Linked DNA regions of Metabacillus sp. B2-18. The protein of the gene in region 2 interacts with the protein of the main gene of each other region in a pairwise test. Links are inferred from orthologs where the notes say so. Each region holds a gene or a part of one and is shown on either strand. Other genes may lie near its edges.

The links.
Region 1: the proteins of rplL (region 2) and trhO interact in binary tests that used the Escherichia coli proteins (3 or more experiments, as listed by UniProt). The link is inferred for Metabacillus sp. B2-18 from one-to-one orthologs.
Region 3: the proteins of rplL (region 2) and dnaE interact in binary tests that used the Escherichia coli proteins (3 or more experiments, as listed by UniProt). The link is inferred for Metabacillus sp. B2-18 from one-to-one orthologs.

The regions. Positions count from the first base shown.
Region 1 is NZ_CP088245.1:3,949,067-3,952,066, forward strand. The notes cover bases 33-2,873. They hold trhO (oxygen-dependent tRNA uridine(34) hydroxylase TrhO), read right to left. Parts: upstream 2,005-2,873; coding sequence 1,060-2,004; downstream 33-1,059. Other genes in these bases: htpG (molecular chaperone HtpG), read right to left, coding at 33-839; LPC09_RS20070 (nitroreductase family protein), read right to left, coding at 2,378-2,873. In the rest of the region: more of htpG, read right to left, coding at 1-32; more of LPC09_RS20070, read right to left, coding at 2,874-2,968. UniProt on the Escherichia coli protein: Catalyzes oxygen-dependent 5-hydroxyuridine (ho5U) modification at position 34 in tRNAs, the first step in 5-carboxymethoxyuridine (cmo5U) biosynthesis.
Region 2 is NZ_CP088245.1:125,077-128,174, reverse strand. What follows is about bases 1-2,939. They hold rplL (50S ribosomal protein L7/L12), read right to left. Parts: upstream 1,681-2,939; coding sequence 1,321-1,680; downstream 1-1,320. Other genes in these bases: rplA (50S ribosomal protein L1), read right to left, coding at 2,486-2,939; rplJ (50S ribosomal protein L10), read right to left, coding at 1,748-2,248; LPC09_RS00675 (class I SAM-dependent methyltransferase), read right to left, coding at 532-1,134; rpoB (DNA-directed RNA polymerase subunit beta), read right to left, coding at 1-175. In the rest of the region: more of rplA, read right to left, coding at 2,940-3,098. UniProt on the Escherichia coli protein: The binding site for several of the GTPase factors involved in protein synthesis (IF-2, EF-Tu, EF-G and RF3). Is thus essential for accurate translation.
Region 3 is NZ_CP088245.1:3,715,255-3,719,289, forward strand. The notes cover bases 15-3,890. They hold dnaE (DNA polymerase III subunit alpha), read right to left. Parts: upstream 3,569-3,890; coding sequence 215-3,568; downstream 15-214. Other genes in these bases: LPC09_RS18870 (sporulation membrane protein YtrH), read left to right, coding at 3,758-3,890. Outside these bases: more of LPC09_RS18870, read left to right, coding at 3,891-4,035. UniProt on the Escherichia coli protein: DNA polymerase III is a complex, multichain enzyme responsible for most of the replicative synthesis in bacteria. This DNA polymerase also exhibits 3' to 5' exonuclease activity. The alpha chain is the DNA polymerase catalytic subunit.

The DNA.
Region 1 (3,000 bases), 3.8 Mb from region 2 along the record:
TTGTATCTTACTGTACCGTCAACATTAATATGAATGTGCTTAATCGGCTTATCAAATCCGTAATGCTTTTCATTGTAAAATGCCACATAGTCTTCATCTGTTAATTCATTTTTATTTTTTCTCCAGATTGGCACCATGCTGTTGATGATTTGTTCTTCTTCGTATTCTTCTAACTCATTATCGCTGCCTTCTTTAGCTCGTTGGCCTTTAACATCCATTTTGATCGGATAGCGGATAAAATCAGAGTATTTTTTAATGATTGATTTTAGGTTATATTCCTCTAAAAACTCATCATAGTTATCTTCTTCTTCATTTTCTTTTATCTTCAAAATAATTTCTGTACCAACTGTATCTTTTTCATGCGGTTCAATTGTGTAGCCTTCAGCACCCTCTGATTCCCATTTGTAAGCTTCATCACTTCCAAGCGCTTTACTGATAACAGTAACAACATCAGCCACCATAAATGCAGCGTAAAATCCAACTCCAAATTGACCAATTATATCATGGCCGTCTTTTGATTCATTTTCCTTTTTAAACGCTAAGGAACCGCTTTTCGCGATAATACCCAGGTTGTTTTCAAGGTCTTCCTTTGTCATGCCAATACCTGTATCTAAAATAGTAAGTGTTCTATTTTCTTTATTTGGTGTAATTTTGATAAAGTAACTATCCTTTTCAAAGCTTAAAGAATCATCTGTTAATGCTCTGTAGTAGATTTTATCAATTGCATCACTAGCATTTGAAATTAACTCTCTTAAAAACACCTCTCGTTGTGAGTAAATAGAGTTAATCATCATTTCCAACAATCTTTTGGATTCTGCTTTAAATTGCTTTTTTTCCAATTTACAACCTCTCCTCTTCGAAAATTTAGCCTACTTTATTATGTAGTAAAATAGAAAATGATTAGGTGTTCTATGGACACTCCTTCTTCTAGTTTAGCACTCTAAGCTCTAGAGTGCTAAACTATTATTTAAATATCATATTTTTCTTATCTATGTCAACTAGTGGCAAATAAAAAAGTGCAATGAAAGCTAGTAAATAGCTAGTCATTGCACTTCATCTTTATACTAAAGCAGCTAATCTTTCTGTTACCTGCTCTTCTGTTAATCCATTTTCTGAAACATATCGATTACGTTCATGTACACGACACTCATGACTACATGCGCGCAAGTATTTATGCTCATTTTCTTCAGAGCAAAGAATTTTTTTATTACATTCAGGATTCCCACAGTTAACAAAGCGTTCACAAGGTTCACCAGTAAAATGATCTCTTCCAACTACAGTTGGTTCTACTCGGTTAACAGGTACAATTAGACGCTCATCAAATACATAACACTGACCGTCCCAATTCTTCCCTTGTACTTCAGGATCTTTACCATAAGTAACAATCCCACCGTGAAGCTGTGCCACATCCTCAAATCCCTCTTGACGAAGCCACCCTGAGAATTTTTCACAACGAATACCACCTGTGCAATACGTTAAGATCTTTTTGCCTTCAAACTGGTCTTTATTTTCACGAATCCAATCTGGTAACTCTTTAAACGTATTAATGTCAGGTAAAATCGCATTTTTGAAATGACCAACAGCATACTCATAGTCATTTCTAGCATCAATAATGACAGTATCTTCTTGTTTCATAGCTTCCATAAATTCTTTAGGGCTGTAATATTTACCTGTTAGCTCTAAAGGATTAACATCATCTTCTAAACGAAGCGTCACAAGCTCTGGGCGATGACGAACCTTCATTTTTTTGAAGGCATGCTCATCTTCTTCATCTATCTTATAAACCATTTCAGCAAAGCGAGGATCTTCTTTCATGTGAGCCATGTATTGATCCGTTTGCTCAACAGTCCCTGAAACTGTTCCATTAATTCCTTCTGTAGCAATTAAAATTCTGCCTTTTAGCCCAAGGTTTTTACAAAACTCTAGATGCTCTTGAGCATACTCCTCAGGGTTATCAATTTGAACATAGTGATAGTATAGTAAAACGCGATATTCTTTTGACATATATTTTTCACCTTCTATATTATATTTGCAAGATATACATACAGAGATGGTTACTTGCTTTTACATTTTACTTGTTTATAAAATGTAACATCTTATTAAAACAAATTTTCTACGAAAATGCAAATTGATAGTTTGTAAAGGTGAGATGTACCAATTTTGTTTATGTTCTTTTCGATTTTTTGTTCATACCCGCGATGAACGACACTTCCCTTGATTTTTCCAATCGTTTTGTCGTTCATATCCGCGATGATTGTCATTTCCCAACATTACACACATTACCCACCGTCACATTCATTACTAACTCAATTAGAACTCCATTCAAAAACAGCCCAATTTCAATTAATTGGGCTGTCACTTTAAGCAATGACAAAAATCAAGCAAAATCCTCTTCATTTTCAAGCCAAGTTGTTACCGCTGAGACTGCCTGTCTTTTTCCCGTCATTTCTTTCATATCAGGGTAGCCAATGTATAATAATCCAACCATCTCCGATTCGGAAGATAATGTAAACAGTTCCTTTACTTCATTCGAATAACAGCTTTCACCTGTTCTCCAAATAGCACCCAATCCAAGGGCATGGGCTGTGAGCAGCATATTTTGAACAGCTGCACAGACAGCTGCAACTTCCTCCTTCATCATGACACGTTTGTTTGCTGTTGTTGGTTCTACTGCAACAGCGATTATAACCGGTGCTCGCAAGGGTTTATTTTCTTCTCTTTCTAGTCGCTTTTGACTTTCTTCACTATTTGGATCTTCTAGTGTTTTTTCTACGAGAGATGCGAGTGTTTTACCGAGTGCTTTTCTGGCATCACCAGTTAATACAAAAAATCTCCATGGCTCTGTTCGGAAATGTGAAGGAGCCCATGTTCCTGCTTCAAGAATTTGATGAATCAACTCACTCGGGACAGGATCTTCCTTTACTTTTCCAATACTCCTTCTAGTTGCAATAGCTGAAAGGACGTCCATTATATTCACTCCCATTTTTTCAAGTTATTTCA
Region 2 (3,098 bases):
TGAAATCCTCAATTGGAGAAATATCTTGAAACATTTCTCTTAAGCCCTCATCAAGAAACCACTGATAGGAAGAGGTTTGAATCTCAATAAGATTTGGTAATTCTAACACTTCACTAATGCGTGCATAACTTCTACGTTGGCGGTGTCGTCCATACTGAACTAGTTGACCTGTCAACTCATTCACCCCTCAAATCAAGCGTAATAGGATCTTGCGTCGTACTATTATGTATACCTTTTTTAGACAGACGAATAAGAGAACTCACATATGATCATTCTCTTTAAAAACAATATCTTTACATACTACCAATAAAAAATCTGCAATAAAACATAGGAAAATGCAAGTACTGACGCAAGGAAAAAACAAAAAATAAAAAGGGTTTCTAGTAAGAAAACCACATTTTTAAAACGTACTTTTGATTTTAATAGTATTCCCATAAAACTAATTTCTATACATCTTTTACCTTAAAAATTAGATAGTTATGGAAATTATATATTGGCATTTTATAATACTAACACAACAAAAAAATGGAGTCAACTCTTTTTTGCTTTTATGATATAATAGCCTTTTTTCTTTTCCACAACTTCCACTTCATTAAACATTTCATTTAGTTTATCCATCGCTGACGGTGCTCCCTGTTTTTTTTGTATAACAATCCACAACTCACCCTCATGCTCAAGATGTTCGAAGCTTTTTTCAAAAATAGAGTGAACAACTTGCTTCCCTGCTCGAATTGGTGGATTTGTTAAAACAGCGGCATATTTCCGATCTTCACTAATGTTTTCAAATTGATTACTTTGAAATATATTTACATTCTCCACTTTGTTAAGAGCAGCATTATCCTTTGCTAACTCTATTGCCCGTTCATTAATATCGATCATGTCTACTTTTTTGTTAAAACTCTTTGCAAGAGACAACCCAATAGGCCCATACCCACAACCAACATCTAGATAATCACCACTTACATCCGGTGGTAAAAACGTTTCTATTAAAAGGCGGGAACCAAAATCTACTTCATTTTTTGAAAACACTCCACGGTCACTTTGAAATGTAAAAAGAAAATCCTTTAATTGAAATGTCCATGTTTTACGCTCACTTTCAACAGTTGGCTTCTCAGAATAATAATGATTACTCATAAAAGTTCCTCCTCTTACAGAAGAATAGGTTTTACATCAACCTTGCATTTTATACGTATTAAATCAAATTTAATGATAAAAAATCATCTACTGCAAAATGCGAATAGATGCATTAGTTACTTCAATTATTCTTAAGTACAAAAAAGCCCGCCTTTAACCGGCGAGCTTTTTTATATAGTACATTTATTACTTAACTTCTACAGAAGCTCCAACTTCTTCAAGTTTAGCTTTTAATTCTTCAGCTTCTTCTTTAGAAACGCCTTCTTTAAGTGGTTTTGGAGCGTTATCTACTAATTCTTTAGCTTCTTTTAAGCCTAAGCCAGTAGCTTCACGTACAACTTTGATAACCTTGATTTTTTGTCCGCCAGCACTTGCAAGTACTACGTCAAATTCAGTTTGCTCAGCAGCAGCTTCGCCACCAGCAGCAGCAACAGCTACAGGAGCCGCAGCAGTTACACCAAACTCTTCTTCGATTGCTTTAACTAAGTCGTTTAATTCTAAAACAGTCATATTTTTAACTGCTTCAATGATTTGTTCTTGAGTCATTATAATTTCCTCCTTGTTTTTCCTGTTAATATTTTATTAGTAAAGACATACTAGATTGTTGTACCGATTAAGCACCTTGTTCTTCTTTTTGTTCTGCAACTGCTTTAGTAGCAAGAGCAAAGTTACGGATAGGAGCTTGAAGTACGCTAAGCAACATAGAAAGTAAACCTTCGCGTGATGGAAGTTCAGCAAGAGCTTTAACTTCTTCAACACTAGCAACATTACCTTCGATTACACCAGCTTTGATTTCAAGAGCTTCGTGTTTTTTAGCGAAGTCATTTAAAATTTTAGCCGGAGCTACAACATCATCATTACTGAATGCAATTGCGTTAGGTCCTGTTAATACATCATTAAGACCAGTAAGCTCAGCTTGCTCAACAGCACGACGAGTCATTGTGTTTTTGTAAACTTTGAAGTCGATTCCTGCTTCACGTAATTGCTTACGTAATTCAGTAACTTCACTTACAGTTAATCCGCGGTAATCAACAACGATAGTAGATTTACTTTCACGGAACTTAGTAGAAATTTCATCTACGATCTGTTTCTTTTGTTCGATAATTGCGCTCATTGTTACACCTCCTGTTAGATTCATGTAACACTAGTACCGTTCGGTGATGGTCATTAAAAAACCTCCACAAGACATGGAGGTTTTGTACATACAATAAGCAAAATCATGCTTTATTCGTAAATACACCTCGGCAGGATATTTAAGCTTATAAAAGCACCTACTGTCTACGGTATAGCGATATTTGTTTTAAACAACATTGATAATTATATATAAACTTCTATACGAAGTCAATAGCTATTATTTTACAGCGAAACTTGAAGAATCTACCTTCACACCAGGTCCCATAGTAGAAGTAGCATTTACGCTCTTCATATAAGTACCTTTTGCTGCAGAAGGCTTAGCTTTTAATAATGTTTCATAAACTGTTGTAAAGTTCTCTACAAGTTTGCTATCTTCAAATGATACTTTTCCGATAGGAACATGGATAATACCAGCTTTATCAAGACGGTATTCAACTTTACCAGCTTTGATTTCATTAACAGCTTTTGTTACATCAAATGTAACTGTTCCAGTTTTAGGGTTTGGCATTAAACCTTTTGGTCCTAATACACGTCCTAATTTACCAACTTCACCCATCATGTCTGGAGTTGCAACGATTACGTCAAACTCAAACCAACCTTGTTGGATTTTGTTGATGTAGTCTGCATCACCAACATAATCAGCACCTGCTGCTTCAGCTTCTTTCGCTTTTTCACCTTTAGCAAATACTAATACACGTTGAGTTTTACCAGTACCATTTGGAAGTACTACTGCTCCACGGATTTGTTGGTCAGCTTTCTTAGGGTCTACGCCTAAACGGAAAGCAACTTCTACAGTTGCATCAAATTTTGCGATGCTAGTCTTTTTAACT
Region 3 (4,035 bases), 3.6 Mb from region 2 along the record:
TCCCCATGTAAAGTACTAGAACAAGTACCCTATTGTAAGAATCTAATTGTTTGGTTACCAGTTCAGCTGTATCTATTTTTACACTGCCTATCATTCTTCAAAAAGTGGTCAGACCACTTTAAATCATTATTAAATGATAACATAATTCATTTGATTGTAAAGCATCGTTTAGCATAAACATCCTCATTTACGAAAATAGCCTTACAATGAAAGGCTACTCCTGTTTTAGTACAACATTATTTTGCCCAAGTAAATTCATTAAATCTGTTAAACACTCTTCTGTAGCTGAAACTGAGAACTCTTCAGGTAATTGAATAGTCCTCTTATCATGCTCATAATACAGGTAGACAGGGATACTCCCGTTAAAACGACTTAGTATCTTCTTTACATCTAGCAACTTTTGTTGATCTGAGAACTGCTTCTCAATTTTCACAAAGAGCTTTGCATGTTTAGAAACGGCTGGTAAGTGTTCTAGTTCTTTTATTTGCTGAACAATAAACTGAAGTTTATCCTGTCTTCTTTCAACTTTTCCCTCTAGATAGAAAATCATCCCGTCCCTCACCTTTTCACCAAACTTTGAATAAGTTTGAGGGAAAAGAACAGCGTCAATATCTCCTGTTTCATCTCCAAGTAGTAAAAAAGCCATAACCTCACCTTTTTTGGTACGTATTGTTCGTACATTTGCTACTAAAGCCCCAATTGAAACCTTTCGATCTACATTTGAAGATAAATCATCAATAGTAACAGCACGGACCCCTTGAAGGTTTGAACGATACATTTCAACAGGATGAATGGAAAAGTATAAACCTAGAGATTCTTTTTCAAATCTAAGTTTTTCTTCAATTTTAAATGGCTCTACTTCAATATACTTTGGCTTTAGATTAAATTCTTCTTCCAAAAAGAGATCAAATTGACTTTCATCTGATGGAGTCATTAGCTCCGCATGCTCAATGGCAACATCAAGGCTTGCAAGCAAAGTTGCACGATCAATAGTAAACTCATCCATTGCACCTGCAAAAATAAGTTGCTCCATTGTTTTTCTAGTCACAATTTTCATTGATACCCTTATACAAAAATCAAATAAGTCAGTAAAAGGTTTTTTCTTTCTTGCATGAAAGATTTCCTTAATAGCCGCTATTCCTACATTTTTTATAGATGTTAAATTATAGCGAATACTTGCACCTTCTACTAAAAATGCAAACTCACTTTTGTTTACAGAAGGTGGCAGCACCGCGAAACCTTTACGCTTCGCCTCTCGAACATATTGAGCAACTTTATCTTCATTTCCACTTACACTTGTTAATAAAGCTGTTAAAAAATGGAGAGGGTAATTTGCTTTTAAAAAGGCTAATTGGTAAGCAATCATACTATATGCAACTGCATGACTTCGGTTAAATCCATAGTTGGCAAACTTAACAATTAAATCATAAATTGAGTTTGCCACTTGTTGACTATAACCGTTTCTAGTACAGCCCGAGACAAAATGTTCCCTCTCTTGATCTAGTATATCTTTCTTTTTCTTCCCAACGGCTCTTCTTAATAAGTCTGCTTCCCCTAGAGTAAATCCTGCAATAGTAGAAGCCAATTCCATTATTTGCTCCTGATAAACTATAACACCATAGGTATTCTGCAAAATCGGTTCCAGTGAGGGGTGTAAATATGTTGTGCTTTTTCTTTTATGTTTTCTGTCAATAAAGAGTGGAATATTTTCCATCGGACCAGGTCTGTATAATGCATTTACAGCAACAATATCCTCAAGACTGCTAGGTTTAAGACGTTTTAAAACACTTCTCATCCCTTCGGATTCAAGCTGAAAAACTCCTGTTGTATCTCCCTGGGATAAAAGATCAAATGTTTTTTCGTCTTGATAGGATATGTTCGTCAAATCAACTCGTTTTCCTTCAACACGTTGTATAGATTTCATAATATTCTCGATTAAAGAAAGATTTCTTAAGCCTAAAAAATCCATTTTTAAAAGCCCGAGATCTTCTAAGTAATCCATAGAGTACTGTGTTAAGTACACATCCTGTTGCCCTTCTTGAATTGGGACAATATTTGTTAAAGGTTGATCACTTAAAACAACACCTGCTGCATGTGTAGAAGTATGCCTTGGGAGGCCTTCTAGTTTTAAAGCTGTTTCATAGATTTTTTTATTTCGTTCATTTTCAGTAATTAATTTCTGTAGTGCCTGAGATTCTTTAAATGCTTCTTGAAGGGTGATTCCCGGTCGAGATGGGATCAGCTTCGATAAGACATCTGTTTCCTTAGGTGAAGCTCCCATTACTCTCCCCACATCACGAATAGCTGCTTTGGCTGCTAACGTTCCAAAGGTAATAATTTGAGCAACATGTAATTTGCCATATTTGTTTGCTACATAAGCTATTACTTCATCACGTCTTGTATCTGGAAAGTCAATATCAATATCAGGCATCGTAATACGCTCTGGATTTAAAAACCTTTCAAAAAGTAATCTATGTTTAATTGGATCTACATCCGTAATTCGCAGCACATATGAAACAAGAGAGCCAGCAGCAGAACCTCGCCCTGGACCTGTTAATATGCCATGCTCATGAGCGTATTTCATAAAGTCCCATACAATTAAAAAATAATCACTAAAATTCATTCTTTTTATTACATCTAACTCATAGCTTAGTCTTTGTAAATAGATAGAGTCAGGGTTTTCAAATCTTGTATTTAATCCTTTGAAACAAAGCTCCTCAAGATATTCATCAGCATTTTGGTTTTTGGGAGCAGGGTATTTTGGTAGATGAGTAACACCCAGATTAAGATTCACTTTACAACGAGCAGCTATCTTTAATGTATTTTCTAATGCATCAGGGAACTCCTCGAATAAAGATACCATTTCAGCTGCAGGCTTTAAGTAATTTTCATGTGTTCCTTTTTGGTCAACATGAAAATCAGAAAGCTTTTCACCACGTTTTAATGCAATTAGGCATTGCTGAGCAAGGTAATCTTCCTTTTCGATATAGCTAACATTATTCGTTGCCACCATAGGAATATTCACTTCACTACTAATATTCAGTAAATATTTATGTAGGGACTCATCTTCTAAGGATACTCTCTGAGTTCCTAAGTATATTGAGTTTTCACCAAATAAAGTTTGATATTTTTTTAATAAAACAATTGCTTGATCAAACTGTTCTTTTTCAAAGCTTTCCATGAACATTTGTCCTGGGATAATGGCTATTAATCCAGAATGATAGCTTTTTAACCATCGATCTGGAAGCCCTTCAGGTGATTTTGTTTGAAGAGCACTGCTTATCTTTAATAAATTCTGATACCCCTCGTTATTTTCAGCTAGTAGTACAGCTGTCATGTCGGTCTCATGTTGTTCATCTATGATTGTAACTGTCATACCTAAAATAGGCTTTATTCCATTTTCCTGACATAGCTTATAAAAAGCTACAGCCCCATACATCACATGAAAATCAGTCAACGCTATTGCATTAAATTTACATTCTTTCGCCTTATTAACTAATTTATCTAATCTTGCTGCACTTGAGAGCAAGCTGTATGCACTTTTCACTTGAAGGTGAACAAACGGCATATATTCCCCTCCTTTCTACATTCGTTTTAGATTTTTATTCAAGGATCATTTATATATCCTTCATTATATTCCCGAGGTTATATAGTTACAAATAAGAGCGTTCCGTGTTATAAGACCATTTCTACAAAAATATTTTCTTTCATACTTAAAATAGGTCGTCCATATATATAGAGTAGGGGGTTGATAGTCATGGACAAAGAAGCCTTTATGCCGGCTTTTATTCATAGTTACTTTATAGCACTAGGAGTACTTTTAGGTGGCACGCTAATCGGTGCCATTGGTGCATTTTTAGCAGGAGAACCACCATTAACCAAAATGTTTGAATTTTCTAATAGGCTAAAAATTTGGGCTCTTGTTGCAGCGATAGGTGGTACGTTTGATGCTTTTTACAGCTTTGAGCGAGGAATTTTTCAAGGTGAAACACGAGATATTGTTAAACAAGTATTGTTAATTGTATCAGCTATGGG